3 regions of the Pseudomonas allokribbensis genome follow, and region 2 is predicted to be linked to each of the others. Evidence: riboswitches for the same ligand, from Rfam matches in the RefSeq annotation. Region 2 holds a riboswitch; each other region holds the start of a gene.
The links. A riboswitch is a leader RNA that binds a small molecule or an ion and turns the genes downstream of it on or off. The one in region 2 is predicted to bind cobalamin.
Positions count from the first base shown of each region.

Region 1: another riboswitch for cobalamin. It lies ahead of cobO (cob(I)yrinic acid a,c-diamide adenosyltransferase); the one in region 2 lies ahead of IF199_RS13380 (TonB-dependent receptor plug domain-containing protein).
Region 3: another riboswitch for cobalamin. It lies ahead of IF199_RS16720 (CbtB domain-containing protein); the one in region 2 lies ahead of IF199_RS13380 (TonB-dependent receptor plug domain-containing protein).

Region 1 covers NZ_CP062252.1:1,850,262-1,859,947, reverse strand. Annotated here, with positions in the region: gene cobD (threonine-phosphate decarboxylase CobD) at 1-332, opposite strand, end outside; gene cbiB (adenosylcobinamide-phosphate synthase CbiB) at 325-1,233, opposite strand; gene bluB (5,6-dimethylbenzimidazole synthase) at 1,230-1,880, opposite strand; gene IF199_RS08550 (cobyrinic acid a,c-diamide synthase CobB) at 1,877-3,172, opposite strand; gene cobO (cob(I)yrinic acid a,c-diamide adenosyltransferase) at 3,169-3,780, opposite strand; cobalamin riboswitch at 3,862-4,087, opposite strand; gene IF199_RS08540 (hypothetical protein) at 4,254-4,838, shown strand; gene IF199_RS08535 (PQQ-dependent sugar dehydrogenase) at 4,905-6,218, shown strand; gene IF199_RS08530 (C40 family peptidase) at 6,288-6,824, opposite strand; gene IF199_RS08525 (C40 family peptidase) at 7,043-7,660, opposite strand; gene hda (DnaA regulatory inactivator Hda) at 7,875-8,579, opposite strand; gene IF199_RS08515 (AI-2E family transporter) at 8,799-9,686, opposite strand, start outside.
Region 2 covers NZ_CP062252.1:2,932,131-2,941,816, reverse strand. Annotated here, with positions in the region: gene IF199_RS13430 (hypothetical protein) at 379-564, shown strand; gene IF199_RS13425 (c-type cytochrome) at 642-1,022, shown strand; gene IF199_RS13420 (hypothetical protein) at 1,041-1,544, opposite strand; gene IF199_RS13415 (O-methyltransferase) at 1,690-2,346, opposite strand; gene IF199_RS13410 (TetR/AcrR family transcriptional regulator) at 2,459-3,091, shown strand; gene mug (G/U mismatch-specific DNA glycosylase) at 3,064-3,573, opposite strand; gene IF199_RS13400 (sulfite exporter TauE/SafE family protein) at 3,727-4,485, shown strand; gene IF199_RS13395 (pirin family protein) at 4,510-5,409, opposite strand; gene IF199_RS13390 (DoxX family protein) at 5,497-5,937, opposite strand; gene IF199_RS13385 (LysR family transcriptional regulator) at 6,109-7,017, shown strand; cobalamin riboswitch at 7,052-7,257, shown strand; gene IF199_RS13380 (TonB-dependent receptor plug domain-containing protein) at 7,350-9,287, shown strand; gene IF199_RS13375 ((2Fe-2S) ferredoxin domain-containing protein) at 9,287-9,646, shown strand; gene IF199_RS13370 (ABC transporter substrate-binding protein) at 9,643-9,686, shown strand, end outside.
Region 3 covers NZ_CP062252.1:3,681,953-3,691,638, reverse strand. Annotated here, with positions in the region: gene metH (methionine synthase) at 1-1,936, opposite strand, end outside; gene IF199_RS16745 (fatty acid cis/trans isomerase) at 2,095-4,389, shown strand; partial or broken gene IF199_RS30510 (acyltransferase family protein) at 4,471-4,699, shown strand; gene nfuA (Fe-S biogenesis protein NfuA) at 4,758-5,342, shown strand; gene cobM (precorrin-4 C(11)-methyltransferase) at 5,392-6,138, opposite strand; gene IF199_RS16730 (cobalamin biosynthesis protein) at 6,230-6,643, opposite strand; gene IF199_RS16725 (CbtA family protein) at 6,640-7,341, opposite strand; gene IF199_RS16720 (CbtB domain-containing protein) at 7,353-7,550, opposite strand; cobalamin riboswitch at 7,673-7,893, opposite strand; cobalamin riboswitch at 8,626-8,836, shown strand; gene cobW (cobalamin biosynthesis protein CobW) at 8,936-9,686, shown strand, end outside.

The DNA.
Region 1 (9,686 bases), 1.1 Mb from region 2:
CGCACGATGTAACCACTGCGCCGCCAGGCTTCGGCATGCTCGGCATAACACGGCGACAACACGCCGACCTTGCCGGCCCGGCGCAAACGCGGCAGCAACTGAATGGCCATCTGCGAACCGGCCACCGGCAACACTTGCGCGGCACCGTAGTAGTCGCACGCCGCCTGCTCCAGGCCGTCATCGGTTTCCGGCAAGCGCGCCCACGCCCGCAGCGGAATGTCCGGAACCGGAAACGGCCATGGCGCGAGGCCAGTGGACAAGTCGAGCCAGTCTTCTTCAGCGATGCCGTATTCGAGCGCCGCCCTGCGCAGCCGGCCACCGTGCTCAAGCATAGAATTCAGCCCCCACGCAGAGAATCAGCAGCCATAACCATACCCCGCGCTGGACCAATTGCCAGCCGCGATCGATGGAATCGGCGTCGGCTGGCGTGCCTTCGCCCAGTTGCGGACGCTCGTGCAGCTCGCCGTGATAGATCGCCGGCCCGCCCAACTCGACGCCCAGCGCACCCGCACCGGCAGCCATCACCGGGCCTGCGTTCGGGCTGTCCCATTTCGGCGCCTGGGTGCGCCAGCATTTCAGCGCCAGTCGGGTCTTGCCCAGCAGCGCGTAGGTCAACGCCACCAGCCGCGCAGGAATGTAGTTGAGGACGTCGTCGATCTTCGCCGCCGCCCAGCCGAAACGCTCGAAGCGTTCGTTGCGATAGCCCCACATCGCGTCGAGCGTATTGCTCAGACGATAGAGCACCACGCCCGGCGCACCGGCCACGACAAACCAGAACAGTGCGGCGAACACGGCATCGCTGCCGTTCTCCAGTACCGATTCAGTGGCGGCGCGGGCGACAGCGGTGCTGTCCAGTTCACTGGTCTGACGGCTGACCAGATAACCCACGCGTTTGCGCGCTTCTTCCAGATCATCGCTGCGCAGGGCCTTGGCCACCGGCTCGACGTGCTCGCCGAGACTGCGCATGCCGAGGGCGCAATACAGCGCGAGAATCTCGACCACCCAGCCCACATACGGCGCCCAGGACAATGCCGTGGCCAGCAGGGTCAGCGGCAGCACCGCGATCACCCACGCGGTGACGCCATGGCTGCGCCAGCCGCGACCACCGCTATTGAAACGTTGCTCGATGCGCCCGGCGAAATTGCCGAACGCCACCAGCGGATGCCAGCGTTTCGGTTCACCCAGCAGCGCATCCAGCGCGACCGCGGCGACACTCAACAACGCCATACTCATTGACTCACTCCCCAGAAATTTTCATACAGCAGCTCATTGAGCGGACGCGCCTGCGCCCACCCTTCGAGTACCAGCATCGGCGCCGGATAGAATTCCTTGACCGGTCCCAGACACAGAACCGCCAGCGGCTTGGCCCCGGCCGGCAGTTTCAGCAGATCGGCCAGCGCCTGCGGTTCGAACAGCGACACCCAGCCCATGCCCAGGCCTTCGGCGCGCGCCGCCAGCCACAGGTTCTGGATCGCGCAGGACAATGAGGCCATGTCCATTTCCGGCAGCGTGCGGCGGCCAAAAATGTGTCGCTCGCGATCGTCCATCAAGGCTGCGACCAGCACTTCCGCACAGTCGTTGATGCCTTCGACCTTGAGCTTCATGAACTCGTCACTGCGCTCGCCGAGGGCCTCGGCGGTGCGTACGCGTTCTTCTTCAACAAGGTTCTGGATCTGGCCACGCAGCGCGCGGTCGCTGATACGGATGAAGCGCCATGGCTGCATCAGACCGACGCTCGGTGCCTGATGTGCGGCTTCAAGCAATCGGCGCAGCAATTCAGGCTCGACCGTGCCGCCGCTGAAGTGGCGCATGTCGCGGCGTTCGGCGATGGCGCGATAGACCGCTTCGCGCTCGGCTTCAGTGAATGCGTTGTCGGTCATGGCACCAACAGTGCGGCAATCGCCGACGGATTCGACGGGAAGTAAAAGTGCACGTACGAGGCGGTCATCCGCCCTTCCCGATACACCGCTTCGGCACCGCGCCCGCCATTGGGGCTGTGGCCACGGGCAATGGGTGTCAGTTCGGTGGTGGTCAGGGAATGGTGATAGGTGTGACCGCGCAGCAAGCCTTCCGGCAGTTCGACCGATTGCAGAGCCAGCGCCGCCAGACGTTTTTGCATCACCGCATCGCCATTGAGCAAACCGACCAGTCCGGCGCGGGTGCCTTCGACATCGGTCAACGAATCGAGCAAATACAGCATGCCGCCGCACTCGGCTAGCAGCGGTTTGCCGGCGGCGTGATGCGCGCGGATCGCGTCGAGCATGGAGGCGTTCTGCGACAAGGCAACGTGATGCAATTCCGGATAACCGCCGGGCAGGTACAAGCTGTCGGCCTCGGGCAATTGCGTATCGCGGATCGGCGAGAAGAAACTCAGCTCCGCGCCCATCGCCCGCAACAGATCGAGACTGGCGCCATAGGTGAAGGCAAACGCCTCGTCACGGGCGACGGCAATCCGCACGCCTTCGAGCAGTCTTTCGGTCTTGACGATTTCAGGCGCGGCGAATTCGACGGCCGGTGGCAGCGCTACCTCGCAAGTGCTGGCCAGCGCTTCGGCGGCGGCGTCGAGGCGCACATCGAGGTCATTGAGTTCGCTGGCCTGCACCAGACCGAGATGGCGACTTGGCAGTTCTATCCCGGTTTCCCGGGACAACGCGCCGTACCAGCGCAGACCTTCAGTGAGGCTGCCTTCGAGCAACTGCGCATGGCGCACGGTGCCGACGCGGTTGGCCAGCACGCCGGCGAACGGCAGGTCCGGCTGGTAGCGCGCCAGACCCAGCGCCAAGGCGCCGAAGGTCTGGGCCATGGCCGTGCCATCGATCACGCCGAGTACCGGCACGCCGAAATGCCGCGCCAGGTCGGCGCTCGACGGTGTGCCGTCGAACAAGCCCATCACGCCTTCGATCAGGATCAGATCGGCTTCAGCGGCGGCTTCCCACAACAGACGTCGACTTTCCTGCTCGCCGACCATCCACATGTCCAGTTGATAGACCGGCGCACCGCTGGCGCGCTCGAGGATCATCGGGTCGAGAAAATCCGGGCCGCATTTGAATACGCGAACCTTGCGCCCCTGATTGCGGTGCAGACGGGCCAGCGCGGCGGTGACAGTGGTCTTGCCCTGGCCGGAGGCCGGCGCGGCGATCAATACCGCCGGGCAGTGACGTGGTTGATTCAAAGTTCGACGCCTTTCTGCGCTTTGATACCGGCCTGGAAGGCGTGTTTGATCATGCCCATTTCGGTGACGGTGTCGCCCATCTCGATCATTTCCGGCTTGGCAGCGCGGCCGGTGACGATCACATGCTGCATCGGCGGACGGGCCTGCAGATCGCTGAGCACCTGATCCAGATCGAGGTAACCGTGCTTGAGAGCGATGTTCAGCTCATCGAGCACCACCAGACCGATCGACGGATCACGCAGCAGTTCGCGGGACACTTCCCATGCAGCTTCGGCAGCGGCGATGTCGCGCTGGCGATCCTGGGTTTCCCAGGTGAAACCTTCGCCCATCACATGAAAACGTACCTGCTCGGGGAAGCGGCGGAAGAACAGCTCCTCCCCGGTGCTGTTGCGGCCCTTGATGAACTGCACCACGCCGCACTGCATGCCGTGGCCCATGGCGCGGGCGAGCATGCCGAACGCCGAGCTGCTTTTGCCTTTGCCATTGCCGGTCAGCACCAGCACCAGGCCGCATTCGTCTGGCGAATTGGCGATGCGCTCGTCGATCACGGCTTTTTTGCGCTGCATGCGCGCCAGATGGCGCTCGTCGCGTTCGGGGGAATCAGTCATGGGGGAGCTCTCCGTTGAGGCTGGATAACGGCGGGCAGGCACAAGAATAGACGGCAACAAGCCTGGCATCGCCCACCGTGATGCCGCTGGATGGATCAGGCCGGTCTCCGGGCTCATGAGCGGCCTTGGCCTGGCTGCGCGCCTTCCCGCTTTGCAGCAGTGGCATCGGACGCAGCTTTTACTCATTTACCGTTGCGGGGGCAGCGCCGGGATCGTGATGGTTCTTCGCTTGAAGACCATCCTCACCGACTTCCCTGTTTCACTCTGTCGACAGCGGTCACAGAGCACCTGAAACAAGCCGCGAAGGTTAGAGGGTTGGGGGTGGAGCGTCAAATGAAGAGGCCCCCTGAAAGCGAATAACTGCCGTCGATCAATTATCTGACGCCAATCTTGTGCCACACTGTCAGCAGTGATATCAAAGAGCCATGCTTTTTGAATGCAGAGAGCACATCACAATAACAAGGGAGAGCACCATGCAAGGCATGATCATCAGCAATCCGCGGCTGGAATTCCTGCGCCCGGTGCTGGAACGCTGGTTTGACTGTATCGACCGCTACAACGCCGTGCGCGGCGACAACGACACGCCGTACTGGCACGACGAAAAAGCCAACCTCGGCCTGTTGTCCGCCGCCGCGTGGATGGCCGAACTGGTCACCCTGCGCGACACCGCCACCCGCAAGCAGAACGAGGAAGGCGAGCGCAATGCCCGCGCCGACCTGTTCCTGGCCGGCGCCGAAGATCGCGCCTACATCCAGGCGACGCAACGCTGGCCGCGCGTCAACAGCCTGAATCTGACCCAGGCCCTGGCCGATATCACCAGCGACGCCAAGCGCATCAGCTACGCCAGCGATCTCAAGCTCGGCTGCCTGTTCGTCGCCCCACAGAAAGCCCAACACAGCGCCAGCCCCGAAGAACTGCAGGACATGGTCGACGACCTGCAAAAGGAACACACCTGCGCCGTCGCCTGGTATTTCCCCTACGCCTATCGCAAATTGCGCAGCGAGGCCGGCAACTACCACCCCGGCATTGCCGTGCTGTTCAAGGAAGCTCGCGGCTGAGGGGTGGAACCATCGGGCTTGCGCACTTCTCTATGATTAGGAATGCATTCATAGGGAAGATCAGTAATGCGCAAGCCCCAGCTCGTTTTCGTCATCGCACTCGCCGGAGGGCTCACCGCCTGTGGTGAATCCTCCAGCCTGCAAGTCTCGGACGGCACCGGCCCGTCCCCCAAACTGCCCGAACCGAACAAGACCCTGATCCCGACGGTGAACATCGCCCCGGCGATCGGCTGGCCGGCCGGCACGAAACCGACACCAGCGGCAGGCACTCAGGTGGCGGCGTTTGCCGAAAACCTCGATCACCCGCGCTGGCTCTACGTGCTGCCCAATGGCGATGTGTTGGTGGCGGAAACCAATGCCCCGCCGAAACCGGACGATGGCAAAGGCATACGCGGCTGGGTGATGAAAAAAGTCATGGGCCGTGCGGGCGCCGGGGTTCCCAGCCCGAATCGCATTACCCTGCTGCGTGACGCCGATCACGATGGCGTGGCGGAAACGCGCACGGTGTTTCTGCAAAACCTCAACTCACCGTTCGGCATGACGCTGGTCGGCAACGATCTGTATGTTGCCGACACCGACCGTTTGCTGCGCTTTCACTACGAACCCGGCACAACCGAGATCAAGAGCCAGCCGATCAAGGTCGTGGATCTGCCGGGTGGCCCGCTCAACCACCACTGGACCAAGAACGTCATTGCCAGCAAGGACGGCAGCAAGCTGTACGTCACCGTCGGCTCGAACAGTAACGTCGGCGAGAATGGCCTGGATCAGGAAGAAGGTCGGGCGGCAATCTGGGAAGTGGACCGCGCGACCGGCAACCATCGGATTTTCGCCTCGGGCATTCGCAATCCCAACGGTCTGGCCTGGGAACCCAAAAGCGGCGCGCTGTGGACAGCGGTGAACGAACGGGACGAGATCGGCAGCGACCTGGTGCCGGACTACATCACCTCGGTCAAGGACGGCGGGTTTTATGGCTGGCCATTCAGCTATTACGGCCAGCATGTCGATGTCCGCGTCGAACCACAACAGCCAGAGATGGTGGCCAAGGCCATCGCTCCCGACTACGCCGTAGGCCCGCATACCGCCTCACTGGGGCTGACGTTCGCCGAGGGCAACGCGTTGCCAGCACAATTCAAGGAGGGCGCGTTCATCGGCCAGCATGGCTCGTGGAATCGCAAGCCGCACAGTGGCTACAAGGTGATCTTCGTCCCGTTTGCCGCAGGCAAACCGAGCGGAACGCCAGTGGACGTGCTGACCGGCTTCCTCGACAAGGACGAGAACGCTTTGGGGCGCCCGGTCGGCGTGGTGATCGACCAGCAAGGTGGATTGCTGGTGGCGGATGATGTGGGGAACAAGGTGTGGCGAGTTTCGGCGGCTAAATAGCCCGGCCCTGAAACAAAAAAACCTGTAGGAGCCAATGTGCTCCCACAGGTTTTTTATTGCTTCGGATGACTACGGGTTATGCGCCAGATGCTCCGGCTGCAGAACACGCTTGGCACTCAGGTAGGCCTTCTGCCAATACGCTTTCGACAGGCTGTCCAGCTTCACCGTGCCGCCGGTGGCCGGTGCGTGAACGAAGCGCCCTTCCCCGACGTAAATCCCCGCATGGCTGACCTGAGAGCCGCCATTGGTGGCGAAGAAGATCAGGTCGCCGGTCTGCAAACCCTCCTTGCCGACATTCGGCGCCTGCATGACGATCAACTCGCGCGTCGAACGCGGCAGGCTGATACCGGCCGCATCGCGGTAGACAAAACCGATCAGGCCACTGCAATCGAAGCCCGAGTCCGGCGTGTTGCCGCCCCAGCGATAAGGCGTGCCCACCAGCCCGAGCGCACGGAACAGCACGTCTTCGGCAGCGGGAGAAAAAGCCTGGGAGGATCCGAACACAATCGGCGCGCGAACCACAGGGGCTGGCGGCGGAGTGCGACTGGCGCAAGCGCTGAGCAGCGCTGCGAAGAACATCAGGGCGAGGCGGGCCGGCATCGTCATAAGCAGAACATCCTGATCTGGCTGCGGCTTTTACTGCCGATTCGACAGAAAACAAAACCGCCTGCGTTGGGACGCAGGCGGTTTGCCATCAATATAGATCAGGATTCTAGCGGCTACGCGGCAAACTTCAAGTAAGACTTTAACTTCACCTTGTAAAGTTTAAGTCTATTGCCCCTGAAGGACCGCTTGTCGCCACGAGCGTGGCGACCAAGGCGAGATTACTTGCGAGCGGTAACCACGGTTGGAGCGTTCGCCAAAGCGCGCTTGGCTTCGATGAAGGTCTTGCTCCAGTAGCTGTCACCCAGGCTGTCGATGCGGACACCGCCACTGCGACGACTGCTGGAGTGGATGAACTGGTTGTCGCCCAGGTAGATCCCGGCGTGGCTTACACGACCGCGACGACCATTGGTGGCGAAGAACAGCAGGTCGCCCGGCTCGAGGTTGCTGCGCGATACCAGCGGAGCATCCACGTTGATCATTTCGCGGGTGGAGCGCGGCAGGTTCATGCCGGCTTCTTCGCGGAACAGATAGCCGATGAAACCGCTGCAATCGAACCCGGCTTCAGAGGTACCGCCGAAACGGTAACGGGTACCGATCAGGGACATGCCGCGTTCAAGAATACTGTCTGCCAGAACCGGAAGCTGATAAGGCTTCTTGCCGTTGAAAGCGGCGAGTTCTTTCTCGGTGTCCAGCTCTTCCTGATAAATAACGGAAGACTGAGCGGTGGCAGAATTTTTAGCCTGTTGCTGCTCTTGATTAACAGGTGAATGAGCAGCGCAACCGAACAACAGGGTGACGAGTGCGAGAGGCACGAGGGGTGCGAAGCGCTTTAGCATGGGCACGACCGTGGCTGATAGTTGTAAAGAAGCCGAGACTATGCCCGCTATCAGCCTCATTTGCAAATTCAATCGATCTTTTTGTGACTTCTCGGTTTCTCGTTTACATCTAAGCGCTTAAGCCTATTTGAATCGAGACGCGGCCTGCGCAGTGCACAGGAAAGCGGATTTTCTGGCGCCTGAAATATGCCGAAACCCGCTGAAAGCCCCGGTTTTACCAGCCCAGGGTTTCTTTCAGGAAGGGAATGGTCAGCTTGCGCTGAGCCTGCAAAGAGGCCTGATCGAGCTGCTCGAGCAGGTCAAAAAGCGCGCTCATGCTGCGGGTCCCGCGAGTCAAAATAAAATGCCCGACTTCATCGGTCAGATGCAGACCGCGACGGGATGCACGCAATTGCAGGGCACGCAATTTGTCTTCATCGGAGAGAGGACGCATCTGGAAAATCAGCGCCAGGGTCAGGCGCGATTTCAAATCCGCCAGTTTTACCGGCAATTCACGTGGCGAGGTTGAAGCGGCGATCAACAAGCGGCGACCGCTGTCGCGCAGACGGTTGAACAGGTGAAACATCGCCTCTTCCCAGTCGGCCTTGCCGGCGATCACCTGCAAGTCGTCCAGACAGACCAGTTCGTACTGTTCGAGGTTGTCGAGGATTTCGATGCCGCGATCCATCAACTCGGCCAGCGGCAGGTACACCGCCGGCTCGCCCATCTGTTCGAAACGCAGGCACGCGGCCTGCAACAGATGCGTACGCCCTACCCCGTGCTTGCCCCACAGATAGATGAGGCTTTCGGTCCAGCCGGCGTCGGCTTCGCATAGACGCTCGACATAGCCGAGTGCAGCGGCATTGGCGCCTGGGTAGTAGTTGATGAAGGTGGCGTCGTCACGCAGACGCACACCTAGGGGCAGCTGAATCGGTTTCATGCTGACTGAACAGTTCCCAAGGAACCGTTAGTGGCCTCTGTGTAAAGTGTGCGAAGTTTATACCCGTGAAGCGGAGCGCACAATGCGACAGACCCCAAGCAAAATCAAAGGTTTGCGTTAACACGCTGGTTTTATGACAGTTTCTTTGGCGCACGAGTGCCAGCATTGCCTGCATGAGACGGGCCAACCCGGCAATCCACCGGGCGCCCCTCCCTCGCCTTACAGCTTCGGATCATCCACTCCGCTATAAATGTCGGAGTCTTTGTACAAGTCATGGACGTGGCGCACCAACACCATGATCACCGCCGCCACCGGCAACGCCAGCAGCACACCGGTGAAACCGAACAACTCGCCGCCGGCCAGGATCGCAAAGATCACCGCCACCGGATGCAAACCGATTCGATCACCCACCAGCAATGGCGTCAGCACCATGCCCTCCAATGCCTGACCGACCATGAACACCGCCACGATCCCGATCATCGGATACAGATCACCACCGAACTGGAACAGCCCGGCAATCAGCGCCGCGCCGATCCCGATCACAAACCCCATATAAGGCACGATGGCCGCCAGACCGGCGATCAGGCCGATCAACAGGCCCAGCTCCAGACCGACAATCATCAGGCCCGCCGCATAGATCACGCCCAACGCCAGCATCACCAGCAACTGGCCGCGCACGAAAGCGCCAAGCACCTCGTGACACTCGCCGGCCAGAGCCACTACACGCTCTTCGCGGTCACGCGGCAACAGGCTGCGGATCTTGGCCATCATCACGTCCCAGTCGCGCAGCAAGTAGAAACTCACCACCGGGATCAGCACCAGATTCGCCAACCAGCCGATCAGCGCCAGACTTGAGGCCGTGGCCTGACTCAGCACCACACCGACGATGTCGGTGGTCTGGCCCATGTGTTCGGTGATCGCCGCCTTGACCTTGTCGAATTTCCAGAAGCCCTCCGACAGCCCCAGCTTCGACTGCGCCCACGGCAGTGCTGTGTGCTGCAGCCAGTCGAGCATCTGCGGTGCCAGCTCATACAGTCGCAGTAACTGCTTGGCGAGCATCGGCACCAGCACCAGCAGCAACGTGGTGACGATCAGGGTGAACAAGGC
Region 2 (9,686 bases):
TCGAATTGATAGCGACTCTTGGAGCACGTTCGGAGAAGCCGACCAGTGCTCCGATAATGCCACTCTCAATAGGCAACTCATTTATGAGCTCGGCTCAATACTGACCACCAGCGGGGCGTTCCAAGAAGTTCCGTGGCATTGCGCTGGCAAGTCGGGTGACTAAATGCCTGCAAAGGGCTAATGAGTGTGGACTGCTATCGGCCATCTTCTGCCCGCCGCGAGACAGAAGAAAACAACCCAACACTGCCGGTCGGCACCGCCCGAAGTGGACCAAAAGCGGGAGTTATCTGCTATGACAGCAATGACGAATTGGTCTGTGAGAGAGATTGTAAAAATATGAGCACCCAGGGAGGCACTGGACCAAAAATGGATTTCATCGTGGACTTCCTGTTCAACGTATTGGCTTACAAGGTTGGCGTTTTCGTGCTGCGCCTGCTGAGTGGCGGCCGTTTCAAGGGTGAAAGCGGTTTTGCCTGGGGCTGGGCACTCGCCGTCGGCGGTTTGGTGCTGTACACACCTTTTGTGGTTTTTATCGCCCTGCTCATTCATTACAGCGGCGGGTAGCTATCCGTCACTCAAATTATGTTCAGAAGCGCACGATGCGTTTCATCGTCAAAACCCATCAATATCGACCTATAAAAATGAAAACATCAGTCTTCTCTTTACTGGCCATTTTGCTACTCACTCAAACAGGCCCTTCCTTTGCGGACAACCTCAACGGAAAGAATCTCTACTCACAGAGATGCGCCGTGTGCCACGGACCCGATATCAAGGGAACCGGGCCATTGGCCCATAAAAGCAATCCTCCGACACCTGATCTGACAACACCTGCCTTCAAGAAGCGGCTGAATGATTACCCGGGCGTGATCGTGTCCTCGATCATCCTTCGCCCGAACGGCGACCTGATTCCAAAAACCTTGCGCGAGAATGGTGTAAAGATCCCGCCGCACGCCTGGAGCGTCAGCGATTTTCGCGATTTGAATCAGTACATGAACGATGTCATTTCAAAAAAGCAGCACTAAGCCGGGCAACAGTACCCTTCAGCCTTGGTCAGTCTTTTTGTCGGTGCCTTTTATGTTTTCAATCAGGTCAACGACGTAGTCTTGATTGAAGCCCGCCACGAATGACCAGAACAGCAACTTGGCGTAGGCCGCGTACCCTTCCGCATGTTGGCAAAAAATATCGTTGAAGATTTGCTTCAAACATTTCGGATCGTCGTCCGGAACGATCACCGGAAACAGATCGCCCCTGATAACGCCGGAAAGGAACAGGAGATACAACAGCCCCGCCAGTATCCCGCCGATGAATGAAGGCAGTATCAAAGCGAACCATGACTTGGCGAGGTTTTCGATTTCCGGATCGGTCAGTATCGACAGTCGTCTGTGAAACCCTACGTAGCCCCCGATATTCCCGGCGATACAAACGATAAAGGGCACTTTGTAGTCGGGCAGACTGTAAGTGACGGCAATCGCCAGCAACAACAGGGCTATGAAAATCCAGAATATCCGCTTCCAGATGATGTTGAGGTCGTCCTGACGATTCATGATCAGCTCCCTGATCCTGGCCATGTGTTGGTCTTCATGACGATAGACGAATCCTGTCGCACGCATGAAAGATCAAACCGGAAAATGCCTCGAAGGTCCGCTTCTGAAGCAACACCCACCCTCGCGGCATTTCGGATGCCACCGCTCAGCCCAACCGCATCGACACTTCAATGTCATCGGCAAACGGCACGCTGAGGTAACCGTTCTCCGGCGAGCGCACATGGGCCAGGTATTCCGGGCAGTAATTGGTGTTGTCGGCCACCACCAGTGCGCCGGGGCGCAGGTGTTTTTCAACCAGATTCAACACGTCGCCATACAACGCCTTGGCGCCGTCGAGCAGCAACAGATCGACCGTCGCCGGCAGGTCACTCGCCAAGGTCACAAGTGCATCACCTTCGCGGACTTCAATCAGATCACTGACGCCACCCTCAACGAAGTGATGCCGCGCCAGTTCGATTTTCGACGGTTCGAATTCGCTGCCGATCAGCACACCGCCGCCGTTGTCCCGCAGCGCCGCTGCCAGGTGCAGGGTCGACAGGCCGAACGAGGTGCCGAACTCAACAATGGCTTTGGCCTGGGTGCTACGGGCCAGCATGTACAGCAGTTTGCCGGTGTCGCGGGAGACAGGCAGCCACAGGTCTTTGAGCATGCCGTAGAGTTCGCGGTACTCGGTTTTGCTGTGCATCAGGCGCTCGCGTTCTTCGTTGGAGACGGTGTTCAGGAGCGGACTGGTGGCGGCGCTAGCCTGGGTGTAGAGGCGCTCGATCAGGGTTGCCAGGGGTTCAGTGGTCAAGGTTGTCATGGTGGTTTTCCGTCAGTTGAGGGCTAAAATGCGAATGATTCGTCGCGTTTAAATGATGCGAGCGAATGGCCCGATTCGCTATTCGCATTCCCTCTTCACGCCTGAGCCGACCATGACCGACCGCCAGACTGCCCGTATTTCCTCTCGCAAACAGCCGCAGCAGGCCCGCTCCGCCGAGTTGGTTTCGGCGATTCTGCAGGCGGCTATTCAGGTTTTGGCCAAGGAAGGTGCGGCCCGATTCACCACGGCGCGGGTTGCGGAGAAGGCTGGCGTGAGCGTGGGCTCGCTGTATCAGTACTTCCCGAACAAGGCGGCGATTCTGTTTCGGTTGCAGAGTGATGAGTGGTTGCAGACCACGGAGATGCTGCAGCGGATTCTGCAAAATCGGGAGGCGCCGCCACTGGATCGCCTGCGCACGCTGGTGCATGCGTTCATTCGTTCGGAGTGTGAAGAGGCGCAGATGCGCGGTGCGTTGAGCGATGCGGCGCCGCTCTATCGCGATGCACCGGAGGCCCATGAAGTGCGGGCGGCGGGCAAGCGAACCTTTGAGGCGTTCATGGTTGAATTGCTGCCCGAGGCGAGCGAATCCACTCGTACACTGGCCTGCGATCTGATCCTGGCCACACTCAGTTCGGTGGGGAAGGATTTCTCACTCAGCCCGCGTACTGACGACGAAATCACCGCGCGTGCGGAGGCGATGGCCGACATGTTTCGTGCTTATGTGGTTTCGCTCGATGCCAGGTAAAGCTGTCGATACGCCGTCACCAGTTGTTCCTGGTTGAACGCCAGATTGCGGCCGCTGGGATTCGGCAGAACCCACACTGCCGCGCCGCCAAACGGGGTGTTTTGCAGCCCCCATTCAATCGACTTTTTCCCGGACAACCCGGCATAGGCAGCCTTGCCGAGAAACGCCACGAAGCGCGGCGAATACCGGGCGATCTTGCGTTCGAAATTCGCAGCGGCGGCGGTGAATTCGTCCGCCGATAACTGATCCGCCCGGGCCGTCGCCCGCTCGACCACCGCAGTCAACCCGCAGTGAAATTGCAGGATCGAGCGATCGTTTTCCGGGCTCACCTCGTGGGGCGTGAACCCGGCCAGGTGCAGCGTGCGCCAGAAGCGATTGCTTCGCCCGGCGAAGTGATGCCCCTGCTCCGCCGCCAGCAAGCCGGGATTGATCCCGCAGAACACCACGGACAGGCCTTCGGTCAGGATGTCTTCAAGCCCCATGTGTCTTCCCCATTTGCTACATCCCGCCGAAGGCCGGCATTCGATCCGCCCGGCAACTGGCCCACGGAATAACCTCAAAACTGTAACTGTTAACCGCGCAGATCATGAGCGAAATTATGGCCATTTCCCGCCCTCATGAAGTGAGCGAAAACCTTGGAACTGACCCTCACCACCCTCCTCGTCACCTTCGCCGGCGTGTTCCTGATCTGCTTCATGAAGGGGGCGTTCGGCGGTGGTTTTGCGATTGTCGGGATTCCGTTGCTGTCGTTGGTGATGGACCCGATCACGGCTGGCGGGCTGTTGGCGCCGCTGTTTGTCGCCATGGACTTGTTCAGTCTGCGCTACTGGAAGCCTTCAACCTGGTCAAAACCGGATCTGCGCCTGCTGGTACCAGGACTGGTCGTCGGCATCGGCCTGGGTTATCTGCTTTTTCGGGTGCTGGATCACCGAGCGATCGCCATCGTAATGGCGGTGGTCACCCTGCTGTTTGTCGGTTTGTGGTTCAAGGCGGGTGGAGAAGTCCGCGTGAAGCCGCGCTCATCGCCCAAAGCGCTGGCCGCCGGCCTTACATCGGGCATCACGACCATGGTCGCGCACTCCGGCGGGCCGCCGCTGGCAATCTATCTGTTGCCGCTGGGCCTGAGCAAACAGATGTATGCCGGAACGACCAGCCTGTTTTTCACGGTCGGCAATCTGCTTAAAGCCGTACCCTGGCTGCTGCTGGCCAAACCCAGCGGCAACGTCCTGACGCTGATGTTCGTCAGCCTGCTCGCCGTACCCAGCGGGGTCTGGCTGGGCTGGCGGCTGCACGCCAGACTGGATCAGCGCCAGATGTACCGCGCCTGTTATGGCTTGCTGGTAGTCACGGCGCTGAAACTGTTGTGGGATGGTGTCGAGGGATACATGGCCTGAGTGAACTCCCAGGCCAGACCCGGCTTACTTGAACACCGGCACGGCAGCCGACCCGTCCGACTGTTTGAGATACTCACGCAACCGCCCACCGATTTCCGCAATCTTCGCCTCACCCTCTCGCAAGGCTTGCGGGTTGGTGTGCACGGAGTAGTTTCCCAGCGCCAGGTCATAGGGATGTGGTTGCGCCGAGCCGATCACGAACACCGTGCCTTCGCGCATGGCCTTTAGCGTCACGGCGCCGTTGCCAGGTTCGAAGACCGCCATTTCACCCGCGCTGACCAGATCCGGCGCCGCCAGCAATCCACGGCTGACACTCAGCCATAACGACTCGTGACCTTCGGGTGGGGTGTACGTCCAGGATTCCCCGGCACCCAGCGTGACCAACAAGTAATTCATTCCCGCAGGCGCTCTAACCGGGCTCTGGACACCTTGGTGCAAGCCGAGAATCACCCGCGCCGGCCCCACTTCAGGCATCGCGCCGGACTCAAGGTATTGGCTGTCGACACTGGCGTTTTCCAGCTCTGGAGGCAGCGCCACCCACAGTTGAAAGCCCTGAACCCGCTCCGAAGTACCCACCGACATTTCCTTGCCGTGCCAGACACCGCCGCCCGCCCGCATCCACTCCACGCCGCCGTAATCAATCATGCCCTTGCCCGATTCGGCGTCCTCGAATCGCAAGTTGCCCTCGGTAATCACCGTGACGGTGGCAATCCCCGAGTGCGGGTGCATCGGCATGCCGTGAATGAACGAAGCCTCGCCTTCAAACAGATCGAGAAACACGAACGGCTTGATCAGATGCCCCAGATCCGAAGGGCTCATCAGTCGCACGATCGCGCCATGCCCACTGCCGCTGGTGCGATAACGGATTGCTCGGAGGGTATGGGTCTCACGGGTATAGCCAGAAAGTTGCTGCTGAACGGTCATGATGATTACTCGGTTCTGTCGCGGGGTACGGCCAACAAAAAATGCTGAAACGCGGTGAAGGAACCTGTCCTTCACCGCGCTCGGGCATCAACCGCGGCGAGCGTCGAGGCTGAAGCGGCCGGCGCCGAAAGCCACGACCTGCAACAGGCCACCGGCCATGGCGATGTTCTTGAAGAAGTGGATGAATTGGTTCTGGTCAGCCAGTGCACTGTGGAAGGCCAGTGCGGTGAACACGCTGAACGCAGCCAGCACAGCGGCGACGGTGCGGGTGCGGTATCCGGCGATCAGCGCCAGGCCACCACCGACTTCAACGATGATCGCCACTGCCAGTGCCACTTGTGGAAGCGGCAGGCCCACCGAGCCGATGTAACCGATCATCATCGCCGGCGCGGCGAGTTTGGAAAAACCGGAGAGAATGAAAATCACGCTGAGCAATACGCGGCCGATCAAGGCAGCCGAAGCTTGTTTGGTGTCGGAAGCGTTCTGTTCAGAAGCCTGTGTTTGAGCGATGTTTGCAGAAGTAGCCATGGGAGTATTTCCTTCAATGGGGTCCGGTTCGACTTGAACCGTCCGGATGAAGAAATGTTGCGCCTCGGCAGCTCATCTGAATAGCCGACTAATTTAGATCATTACGTTCGATAAAATAGGTAAGCTGCATATTCCACGGTAACGCGCCCATGGCGACTCAAGGACACAGGCATGATCTCCGATCCAGGCACACCGACACTCGATCAACTGCGCGTATTCCTGACCGTCGTCGAAGTCGGCAGTTTTGCGGCCGCTGCGCGCAAGCTTCACCGGGCGACGTCGGTGATCAGCTACTCGATCGCCAACCTTGAGATGCAATTGGGCGTCACCCTGTTTGATCGTGAAACCACCCGCAAACCGCAACTGACCGACGCCGGCCGCACCGTGCTGGCCGAAGCCCGGACCATCGCCAACGGCGTGCATGGCTTGAGGGCCAAAGTCAAAGGCCTCCTTCAGGGACTTGAAGCCGAAGTGCATGTGGTGCTCGACGTCATGCTGCCCGCCGAGCGCGTGGTGGATGCGCTGAAATCCTTTCGGGAAGAATTCCCCACCGTCGCCTTGCACCTGCACATGGAAGCACTCGGCGCCGTGACTGAACGGGTGATCAATCGCGGCGCGGTGGTCGGCGTCAGCGGGCCCATGAACGACGGCATCAACGGCATCGAAAGAATCGGCATCGGCAGCGTCGAGCTGATTCCGGTGGCAGCGCCAAATCATCCGCTGGCTTCGGGCGAAGCCAACGTTCCCGGTGCCGGACGTGAGCATACGCAACTGGTGCTGTCCGATCGCTCACGCCTGACCAAAGACAGGGAGTTCGCCGTGCTGAGCAACCGCACCTGGCGCCTGGCGGACCTGGGTGCCAAACACATGTTGCTGCGCGAGGGCATCGGCTGGGGGAATATGCCGAAGCCGATGATTCAGGAGGATCTGGACAGCGGCCGACTGGTACAGCTGGATTTGTCGGAGTACGCCAGCGGGCAATACACCTTCGATGCGATCTACCGTACCGATGTGCCACCGGGCCCGGCGGCGCGGTGGTTGATCGAGCGCTTCGTTCAGCAGAACACGCACGAGGCTTGACCCGGAAAGTTGACGAGCGGTCATCCGAATGTTCAGATGCCGCCCTGTTTCAGGTGTCCCATGCCGCCGTGCATGGGGTGAAACGGGAAACCGGTACGTTCTTTTCGAACAAGTCCGGTGCTGCCCCCGCAACGGTAGGCGCGTGATGCTTTCGACACACCACTGTGGCCAGACGGCCATGGGAAGGTGAAAGCGTCCATACGCGCGAGCCCGGAGACCGGCCTGAAATTCTGTTTGGCAAACTCCTGCGGTGGGCGGGCATGGGCCGGTGTCGGCGTGTGCGCGATGCCTTCTCCTGCATGCTCTTCTGCGAAGATCCTTTCGAGAAGACAATGATTCGACCTTTCAACACTCCGGCTCCATCCCTGTTGCTTGGCTGTCTGTTCAGCCCCCTGTTGCTGGCGGACGACGCGCCGCTCGAACTCACTCAGCAAATCGTTTCCGCACCGTCCGTGGAGTCCACGACCGTGGCCGACATGGCGCAGTTCGGCAGCAAGGTCGAGATCGTCACCCGCGAGCAGATCGAACGTGCCGGCCCCAGCGCCGATGTCACCCGCGTGATGCAGATGTTCATTCCCGGCCTGTACGTCGCGCCGAAAAACGGCCCGTTCGACTACGGCACCTATTCCCTGCTGGGCGGGCGCAACGATGACACGCTGATCCTGCTCGACGGCGTGCGTCTGAACAATCGCCTGTACGGCGGCCTGTACCTGGACACCCTGCCGGCCAACGCCATCGAACGCATCGAAGTGCTCAAGGGCGGGCAGAGCCTGCTGTTCGGCACTCAGGCCGTGTCCGGCGTGATCAATATCGTCACCCGCAGCCCGCAAAGCCGCAAAGCCTCCGGCGAAGTGAACATGGGCGTGGATACCTTCGGTGGCACCACCGAGGATGCGCGGGTCGAGAACATCTTCACCAACGGTTTCGGCGATCTGGGCTTGCTGGCCTACGTCAGTCATAACGTTTCGGATGGCTATCAGCCGTTTCGCAATCGCGACATCAAGAACGACAGCAACAAGAAGCGCGCCTACGAAGTCACCACCTTCGGCGGCAAGGCGATTCAGTCCTTTGGCGACGATGCGCGGATGGAATTGTTCTACCAATACGCCGACGCCAACCTCGACTTCGCCCGCCCGGTCGACAACCACAAGACCACCAACGACCGCGTCCAGCAGATCGCCACGGCGACCTTCGAACAGAACATCAACGAGCGCCTGAGCTACTTCGTCAAAGGCCACATCAACGACTGGGATACCCGCTACACGCGCATCAACAACACCGCCAATGGCGGCACCAGAACCATCAATCACAACGACTACTGGGGCTTCACCGACTGGGGCGTGCAGGCCGAAGGCAAAGCCGAATTGCCCGGCGGCCATGTGCTGGTGTTCGGGACGGACAACCAGTGGTTCAAAGGCCAGGACGATGTGCTGATCATCGACAATGACAAGGCTGAAGCCCACGCGCTCTATACTCAACTGCGCCCGCAGATCGACGCCCTGCCCGACTGGCATCCGAGCATCGGTATTCGTCACGAAGCCATGAGCGGCGGCGACAGCGCCACGGTCGGCATGCTTACTTCGCTGTATGACCTCAATGAACACTGGGCACTGCGCGGCCAGTACGGCACTGCCTACAAACTGCCGAACGCCGAGCAGTTGTTCGTCAACGAACCGGGCGACGAGTTGGGCAACCGCAACCTGAAACCGGAGAAAAGCCGTAACGCCGAACTGGGTCTCGACTACAAAGGCCTGCTGCTCGATCGCGAATTCAGCGCCAGCGTCACCCTGTTCAAACGCAAGATCGACGACCTGATCACCCTCGACGACATCCAATGGGTCAACGGCCAGGGGCGGATCCAGATGCGCGGTTTCGAGGCGGACGCGAAACTGGCGCTCAACGAGCAATGGAGCCTGCAAGCGGACATGACTCGCAACCTCACCGAATCGCGCGCCGGGGTGACGCTGAACGATGTGCCGAGCTTCTTCGCCCGCTCGCGCATCGGTTACGAGTCGGTTGACCGGATGTGGGGCGCCGGCGGTGCGATCCGCTATATCCGCGATGTGATCAGCTCGAAACAGGTCGAGTACGGCCATTACTCCGTGGTGGACGCCGACGCTTATCGCTACCTGGACGGCGCGCACCAGCACCGACTGAGCCTGCTGGTGGAAAACCTGTTCGACCGCGATTACGTCACCAGCCGCTCGAACAACGTCGACAACCTCGGACGGCCGTTCACCTCCGAAGCCCGCTACACGTACCGTTTCTGATGGCTGAAATCAAAACCATCGACGGCGTCGACACGCACCCGGACTGGTCGCACGTTCCCGCCCATGCCCGCCACGTGTTCCTCTGCACCGGCCCGCGCTGCACCCAGCGCGGCGCCTTGCAGATATGGAAAACCCTGCGTCGACACTTGCTGGCGCATGACCGCATCGAGACACCGGGCGGGGTTTTGCTGACCCGCACGCACTGTCAGTTCCCGTGCAACCTGGGGCCGGTCATGACGGTGTACCCGGAAGCCTGCTGGTATGGCGTGCGCAGCCACGCGGATGCGCAACGGCTGGTCGAAGTGCACCTGGTGGGCGGTGAAGTGGTCGAGGATCTGTTGATCAAGGAGCGCTCATGAGAAGGCTGTGTTTGCTGGTGGGCGCCCTGCTCTGTGCTTC
Region 3 (9,686 bases), 750 kb from region 2:
TGCCGTCGCCCTTGTACTTGTCGGCGATCGCGAGGAGGGCGTCGGTGCCTTCCGGTGTGCGGTTGAGGATCACGTCTTCAACGGCGTCACGCAGTTCCTGCGGGATCTGGTCGTAGATTTCCAGCTGACCGGCGTTGACGATACCCATGGTCAGGCCGGCGCGGATCGCGTACAGCAGGAACACCGAGTGAATCGCCTCGCGCACCGGGTTGTTGCCACGGAACGAGAACGATACGTTGGACACGCCGCCGGAAGTCAGTGCGTACGGCAGTTCGTCACGGATGTAGGCACAGGCGTTGATGAAGTCCACAGCGTAGTTGTTGTGTTCTTCGATACCGGTGGCCACGGCGAAGATGTTCGGGTCGAAGATGATGTCTTCCGGCGGGAAGCCGACTTCGTTGACCAGAATGTCGTAGGAGCGTTTGCAGATTTCTTTCTTGCGCGCTTCGGTGTCGGCCTGGCCGGCTTCGTCGAACGCCATCACCACCACGGCAGCGCCGTAGCGTTTGCACAGTTTGGCGTGGTGGATGAACTGCTCGACGCCTTCTTTCATGCTGATCGAGTTTACGATGCCCTTGCCCTGAATGCACTTCAGGCCCGCTTCGATCACGTCCCATTTCGAGGAGTCGATCATGATCGGTACGCGGGAGATGTCCGGCTCGCCGGCAATCAGATTGAGGAAGGTCACCATGGCCTTCTTCGAATCGAGCATCCCTTCGTCCATGTTGATGTCGATCACCTGGGCGCCGGCCTCGACCTGCTGCAGGGCGACTTCCAGGGCTTCGGTGTAGTTGTCTTCACGGATCAGACGGGCGAATTTTGCGGAACCGGTGATGTTGGTCCGCTCGCCGACGTTGACGAACAGCGAGCTGCGATCGATGGTGAACGGCTCCAGACCCGACAGGCGGCAAGCCTTGGGAATGTCCGGAATCTGCCGTGGCGCGTAACCGGCGACGGCTTTGGCGATGGCTTCGATGTGCCCCGGGGTGGTGCCGCAGCAACCGCCGACGATGTTGAGGAAACCGCTCTGGGCGAACTCTTCGATGACTTTGGCGGTGTCCACCGGCAACTCGTCGTACTCGCCGAATTCGTTCGGCAGGCCGGCGTTCGGGTGCGCCGAAACGTGGGTGCTGGCCTTGTCCGACAGCTCTTCCAGGTACGGACGCAGTTCACGGGCGCCGAGTGCGCAGTTCAGACCGACCGAAATCGGCTTGGCGTGGGCCACGGAGTTCCAGAATGCTTCGGTGGTCTGGCCCGACAGGGTACGACCGGAGGCGTCGGTGATGGTGCCGGAAATCATGATCGGCAGTTCGATGTGCAACTCTTCGAACACGCCTTGCACGGCGAAGATCGCAGCCTTGGCGTTGAGGGTGTCGAAGATGGTTTCGATCAGGATCAGGTCGGCGCCGCCCTCGATCAGGCCTTTGGTGGCTTCGGTGTAGTTTTCCACCAGCTCATCGAAGGTGACGTTGCGATAGCCCGGGTTGTTGACGTCCGGCGACAGCGAGCAGGTGCGGCTGGTCGGGCCGAGCACGCCGGCGACGAAGCGCGGCTTGTCCGGGTTCTCGGCGGTCTTGGCGTCGGCGACCTTGCGCGCCAGTCGTGCGCCTTCTACGTTGAGTTCGTAGGCCAGTTCTTCCATGCCGTAATCGGCCATGGAAATGCGGGTGGCGTTGAAGGTGTTGGTTTCCAGGATGTCGGCGCCGGCATCCAGGTAGGCTTTCTCGATGCCGCCGATCACGTCGGGACGGGTAATGACCAGCAGGTCGTTGTTGCCCTTGACGTCGCTCGGCCAGTCGGCGAAACGCTTGCCGCGATAATCCTGCTCTTCGAGCTTGTAGCTCTGGATCATCGTGCCCATACCGCCATCGAGTATCAGGATGCGCTCTTTGAGGGCTTGCTTGAGAGCTTGAAGGCGGACGCTGCGATCGGACATTGGGACTACTCGAAAAAGACCATGACGAAGGAGCGGGATCATAACAAACCTGTGCGGATTTAGAGCATGCGGCACTTTTGCATGAATATCGCTCATGTTGGCACGGGCGTCATAACGGTAGAATCGCGGCGTTTTTATTCAGGATCAGGATCAAGGATATGTCGTACCGCGTCGTCAGCATGGTGTTGCTGTTTTTGAGCTTTGGCGCGGCGGCGCAAAGTCCTGCGATCTCGCCTTCGATTTCTTACACCCGCGATATCCAGCCGATCTTCACCGAGAAGTGCGTGGCCTGCCATGCGTGCTACGACTCCGCCTGCCAGTTGAACCTGGGCAGTGGTGAAGGCGCGGCCCGTGGCGCGAGCAAGATGCCGGTCTACGACGGCGAACGCACTCAGGCAGCGCCGACCACGCGGCTGTTCTACGACGCTTTTGGCAAACGTGCCTGGCAGCAGAAAGACTTCTATTCGGTACTCGACGCCCAGGGCAGTCAGGCGGCACTGATGGCGCGCATGCTGGAATTGGGGCACAAAACGCCACTGACACCCAACGCCAAATTGCCGGAGGACATCGTCCTCGGCCTGCAACGGGAAAACATGTGCGCGATGTCGGCCGAGTTCGACGGCTATGCCGGCGCCCACCCGAAAGAGGGCATGCCGCTGGCGGTCACCGGCCTGACCAACCAGCAATATCAGACGTTGCAGCGCTGGCTGGCGTCCGGCGCGCCAATCGACGAGCAGGGCCTGGCGCCGAGCGCCAAGGAAGCGCTGCAGATCGTGCAGTGGGAAAACCTGCTCAACCAGCCTGGCGCGCGGGAGAGTCTGGTCGGGCGCTGGCTGTATGAGCACTGGTTCCTGGCGCACATCTATTTCAAGGACGGCGAGCCGGGGCATTTCTTCCAGTGGGTGCGTTCGCGCACGCCGACCGGCCAGCCGATCGACCTGATTGCCACCCGTCGCCCGAACGATGATCCGGGCACCCAGGTGTATTACCGCCTGTGGCCGGTGCAGGGCGTGATCGTGCACAAGACCCACATCACTTATCCGCTGAGTGCGGCGAAGATGGCGCGGGTCAAAAGCCTGTTCTACAACGGCAACTGGCAGGTGCATGCGCTGCCGGGTTACGGGCCACAGAGCCGGGCCAACCCGTTTGCGACCTTCGAGGCGATTCCGGCGCAGGCGCGTTATCAGTTCATGCTCGATAACGCCGAATACTTCGTGCGCACGTTCATTCGCGGCCCGGTATGCCGTGGCCAGATCGCAACTGACGTGATTCGCGATAATTTCTGGGCGCTGTTCCAGGCGCCGGAACATGACCTGTACATCACCGATCCGAACTATCGCGGCCAGGCCACGCCGTTGCTGGCCATGCCGGGGCAGAACGACGATGTCGGCAGCGTCCTGAGCCTGTGGCACGACTATCGCAACAAGCGAAACAAGTACGAAGCCTTGCGCCGTGACAGTTACGCCGACCAACCGGCGCCGAGCTGGTCGACCCTGTGGGCGGGCAACGACAATGCGCTGTTGAGCATCTTCCGCCACTTCGACAGCGCGTCGGTGACCAAAGGCCTGATCGGCGAAGTGCCGCAGACCATGTGGCTGTTCGACTATCCGTTGCTGGAGCGCACCTATTACCAGTTGGCGGTGAATTTCGATGTGTTCGGCAACGTCTCCCATCAGGCGCAGACCCGACTGTACTTCGACCTGATCCGCAATGGCGCCGAGCAGAATTTTCTGCGTCTGATGCCGGCCGATTCCCGCGAGGACTACCTCGACGATTGGTATCAGAGCAGCGGCCAGTTCAAGATGTGGCTGGACTACGAGTCCATCGACGACGACAAGCCAACGGCACTGAAACTCGACGGAAAAGACCCGAAACATGACTTCGCCATGCAGTTGCTCGCCCGTTACGGCGACCTCAACGCACGGCCCGATCCGATCAATCGCTGCGTGGATGCCTACTGCTCGCGGCCGAACATCGACCCGGCGCTGCAAAACGCCGAACAGGCGCTGAGCCGTCTGACGGCGCGTCCTGCGGCGGGGCTGAAAGTGATCGATCAGTTGCCGGAAGCGACCATGCTGCGCATCGAAACTGCCAGCGGCAAACGCGAGGTCTACAGCCTGCTGCGCAACCGCGCCCACAGCAACGTGGCGTTCCTGCTGGGTGAGTCACTGCGCTATCAGCCGGGCCTCGACACCCTGACCATTTATCCGGGCGTGCTCAGCAGCTACCCGAACTTCATGTTCAACATCCCGGCGGATCAGGTGCCGGCGTTTGTCGATGCCATGGAAAGCGCGAAGGATGCGCCGCAGTTCGAGAAGATCGTCGAACGTTGGGGTATTCGCCGCAGCCATCCACAGTTCTGGTTCTACTTCCACGATCTGAGCCAGTACATCCATGAAACCGACCCGGTGGAAGAGGGCGTGCTGGATATGAACCGGTACGAGAATCTTTGATCGGTTTGATCGATGGCAGCTGTCCCAATCCTGTGTAGCACGGGATCGGGAGCGCCATCGATGTTGCAGATTTTCTTCGAGTCGGTGTATCTGATGTACGTGCTGGTGCTGTCGGGCAGGCGGTTATCTGGCCCGACGCTATGGGATCAACCCGTATTTGATGTTATTTGTCTGTGCGCTGGCCATCGGAGACGCTTCATGGCTGAGCTGCGAATGGGTAGAGAAACGCAGCTATCCGAGGCTTAAAGCCCGGATTGACGGCGAACCTGGCGCTTGGCCGATTTGCGAACTATTCCTACGTAAATACTAGGACTTTGTGCCGCGCGCCGATTGGCGTAAACTCCGCCTCAAGCCTGCGAGGAGTTTCCATGACCGCTATTACCATTACCGACGCCGCCCATGATTACCTGGCCGATCTGCTTTCCAAGCAGAACACCCCGGGTATCGGCATCCGCGTCTTCATCACCCAGCCTGGCACCCAGTACGCCGAAACCTGCATTGCCTATTGCAAGCCGGGCGAAGAGAAACCTGAAGACACAGCGCTGGGGCTGAAAAGCTTCACCGCCTACATCGACTCGTTCAGCGAAGCGTTCCTCGACGATGCTGTCGTCGACTACGCCACCGACCGCATGGGCGGCCAGCTGACCATCAAGGCACCGAACGCCAAAGTACCGATGGTCAACGCCGACAGCCCGGTCAACGAGCGCATCAACTATTACCTGCAAACCGAAATCAACCCGGGGCTGGCCAGCCACGGCGGTCAGGTCAGCCTGATCGATGTGGTTGAAGACGGCATTGCCGTGCTGCAGTTCGGCGGCGGTTGCCAGGGCTGCGGCCAGGCGGACGTAACCCTGAAGGAAGGCATCGAGCGCACCTTGCTCGAGCGCATTCCGGAGCTCAAGGGCGTTCGCGACGTGACCGACCACACGCAGAAAGAAAACGCCTACTACTAAGGCGTTCGCTGCGGCATAAAAAAAACGGCGCCCCGTGAGCGCCGTTTTTTTATGGTCGATACAAATGCGCATGCCCCGCGCGATACAGCGACGATTCGCTGAAATGATCGCTGCCCAACACCCGCCCGACCAGAATCAGTGCCGTACGCCGAAACCCCTTGGCGGCTACTTTCGCGGCAATATCCTCCAGCGTCCCGATCACCCAGTCCTGATCCGGCCACGTCGCCCGGTGGATCACCGCGATCGGGCAGTCTGCACCATAGTGCGGCAGCAGTTCGGCGAGGATTTTCTCCAGATGATTGACCCCCAAATGAATCGCCATGGTCGCCCCGTGCTGCGCGAGGTTACCCAGTTCTTCCCCGGCGGGCATCGCGGTCTTGTCCGCGTAACGGGTCAGGATCACGCTTTGCGAGATGTCCGGCAAAGTGAGTTCGGCGCCCAACAACGCCGCGCAGGCAGCAGTGGCGGTTACGCCGGGGACAATCTCGAACGGGATGTCCAGCTCGCGCAGATAACGGATCTGCTCGCCGATGGCGCCATACAGGCTCGGATCGCCCGAATGCACCCGCGCCACGTCCAGGCCCTTGGCGTTGGCGGTCTTGATCAGATCGATGATCTGTTCCAGATGCAGTTCGGCGCTGTTGACCACGGTTTCAGCCGAATGACCGTCCAGCACCGCCGCCGGCACCAGCGAACCTGCATAGATGATCACCGGGCAGCTGCGAATCAGTCGCTGACCTTTGACAGTGATCAATTCCGGGTCGCCGGGGCCGGCGCCGATGAAGTAAACGGTCATCGTTGGATCCTGTGAAAGTAGGGCAGGTCGAGGCTTCAAGAGCAGTTCAGATGAAGAATGCTCATGATCGAAAGCGGGGATTATCGGGAATTTACGCCGCGCCGGCCAATGCCAGGGTTGCCTGGGCGTATTTTTGTCTGGAAATCAGCAGTTTTGCCGGGGCCTGGATCAGTTGTTCGGCAAGCGCCAGTGCGGCGCTTTCCGCCACGCCGTAGCAACCGGTGCGTTCGAAAGCGATCTGCGAATGGTGACTCAGGCGTTGCTGATAACTGGCCAGTTCTTCGCTGCTGAAATACAGCAGCGGCAGCGCCAGTTGTGCCGCCAGTTCCTGCAGGCCGGGTTCGTCGCGTTTCAGGTCGATACTGGCCAGGGCCTTGACCGCTTCGAGTTCGATGCGATGCGCCTGCAGGGCCTGGTCGAGCAAGGCGCGCAGCGTACTGGCCGGGCAGCCGCGCTGGCAGCCCAGGCCGACCACAAAGGTCGGCACTGCGCTGTCATCGGTCATGCGTGGTATTGACCATCGCTTTTGCGGCGGAACAACCAGGCGCTGATCAGGCCCAGAGCCAGCCAGAACGCCACGTTGGTCAACTGCGAAGCGATTTTAAATTGAGCTTCCAGTGCTTCCGGCGCGAGCATCGAGTGCACTTCCGGTTGCGGGGCGCCGATCACGTGTGGCACAGCGAGAATCGCCACGCCGAGGATCTTGAGCAACCAGTTGCCACCGAACGCGATCAACGCCAGGCCGACAGCGGTCGACGCGGCGGTGCCGATCCACCACATCTGGCGCGACGCCAGGTCTGCAGCGGCGGTGCCCGGCAGCTCAGGCGGCAGGCCCAGTGTCGGTGCGAGTACGAAAGTCGCATAACCGGCCAGACCCCAGAGCAGGCCTTGCGATGTCTTGGTCGGCGCACGCAGGGTGTACAGACCGGCCAGCATCAGGGCGAAACCCACGGCCACGACCAGATTGCCACCGGTAGTGGACACAACGCGCTGCCAGCCGTCTTCCGGCTCCCAGGCTTCGGCATCGTGGGTATGGGCGGCGGTGCCGGCGGCGTGTTCGTGAACGGCGGCAACCGGCTCGGCTTTCTCGAAGGTCTCTGCCTGAAGAATCAGCGGCGACACCCAGAAGCTTTGCAGCAACGTCAGGAGCAGGGCGGCCAGAAGGCCGGTGAAACCTGCGGTCTGCGCAATACGCTTGATCATGTCGTCGGGTCTCAGTGGCACGGGAACGCGGCGCTGTGGCGGGTATCGTGAGCGGCGTTGTGAACCGCTTCGATGTGCGAGAAACCGGCGAAATAGACCAGGCTGGCACCCAGGATCGACGCGAAGATCGCAGCGGTCAGGCGTTGGCTCAGGGTGGTGGTGCTGGAGATTTTGTCCGTGTTGCTGCCGGTGCTGCTGATGATCGACATGGCGCTTCCCTCTGGAGTGTCAGCGGGTGAACGGTGCGCATGAAAACCCCTGCGAGTCGGGCACGCAGAGGTTCGAACAGCGCCCGCCCACCGCGGGTTTGTTATGTTCAGTGACGCAAGATGCGTACTGTGTGTTGCGGGCCGGTCTCCGGGCTCACGAGGGGTGGCTGTCTGCCGACCTGCAAGCGTCACCTTCCCATGCCTGGGGGCACAGTGGATCTGACGCTTCGCTCGCTTACCGTTGCGGGGGCAGCACCGGACTGACATGGCTTTAGAGTAAAGCACATGATTCACCGGTTTCCCGTTTCACCCTTTGCAGGGCACCCGTAACAAGTTGTGTAGGAGACCATGGGCTGGGGTTTTTAGTCAATTGAATGGGTGGGGTGGGTTTGGATAGGGGGGGCATATCCGTTGCTTCGGGTGCTGCCGCTGGCGGTTTCGCTCTTACAGCGAGTCACTTTTGACAAACGCCCGGAATGCCGGCCCAGCCAAAAGTAACCAAAAGGTCTTGGCCCCGGCGTACGGCACTTCGCTTAGGCTCAGTGTTCCCTCGCTACGGTGTCCATCAGGGGGCATCGCCTCCGGTTTGCTTCGCTGCACCTCCTCTCGATGTATGCGGCTTCGCCGCACGGCGCTGCGCGCCTACCCCCTGATGAACACCTCCGCTCGGCCTGCCGAAGGGGCAAAAAATCAAAAGCCAGAGCCAGAGCAAAAGCCAGATCAAAAGCCCCTCACCACGATGAGCGTTAGCTCAAGTACCGCTTTTGATCGCAAGGTCCGTCGGTAGGCTGAGTGGAGGGATTGATCCGGGGGTGGGAGCGCAGCGACCGTTTGGCGAAGCCAAACACATCGAGAGGAGGTGCAGCGAAGCAAACCGTAGGCGATGCGCCCGGATCGATCCCGGAGCGAAGGAACCCGAGCGACAGCGAGGGCCGTACGTCAGGGCGCAGACTTTTTGGTTACTTTTGAGGCGTTTGTCAAAAGTGACCCGCCGTAAGGGCGGAACCCTAAGTGGCCATAACCGCAGCAACGGATATGCCCCCAATCCAAACATTGACCGGTCAACACACGATGCGTAGCCTTGCGCTTTCGAGGTTCTTCGGCCCACGCCGAAGCTAAGAAGGGAACGCGGTCCAAGCCGCGGCTGCCCCCGCAACTGTGAACGGTGCTGTTCGCTGCCACGCCACTGCCAACTCAATCCAGAGCCAGCGGGAAGGCGCAGCGAATACCGGGCCCAAGGCCTGAACACCGTCAGCCAGGAGACCTGCCTCGTCACAGATTCTCACTTTCAACCGGGCGGGGTGATCCGGTGGCGAACTCTCCAGGCACGCACTTGCGTTGCCGGTCTCGTCCCGTATGCCCGCCACCTTGCCAAAGGGCATCCGATGAAAACACTGGCCAAACTCCCCGTCACCATCGTCACCGGTTTCCTCGGCTCGGGTAAAACCACCTTGCTGCGGCACATGCTCGACAACGCTCAGGGCCGTCGTATCGCGGTGATCGTCAACGAGTTTGGCGAGCTGGGCATCGACGGTGAAATCCTCAAGCAGTGCACCATCGGCTGCACCGAAGAAGAAGCCACCGGCCGCGTCTACGAACTGGCCAACGGCTGCCTGTGCTGCACGGTTCAGGAAGAGTTCTTCCCGGTGATGCGCGAACTGGTGGCCCGTCGCGGCGACCTCGACCACATCCTGATCGAAACTTCGGGCCTGGCTCTGCCAAAACCGCTGGTGCAAGCCTTCCAGTGGCCGGAAATCCGTAGTGCCTGCACCGTTGACGCGGTGATCACCGTGGTCGACAGCCCGGCCGTGGCCGCCGGCACCTTCGCCGCGTTCCCGGATCAGGTTGACGCCCAGCGCAAACTCGACCCGAACCTGGACCACGAATCGCCGCTGCACGAACTGTTCGCCGACCAACTGGCCAGCGCCGACCTGGTAATCCTCAACAAGGCCGACCAGACCAGCCCTGAAGACCTCGCTCGCGTACGCCTGGAAGTCGCCGAAGAGCTGCCGCCAGCGGTGAAAATCATCGAAGCCAGCAACGGTCGCCTGCCGCTGGACGTGCTGATCGGTCTCGGTGCCGGTTCCGAAGAGCACATCGACAGCCGCCACAGCCATCACGATCACCACCACGGTG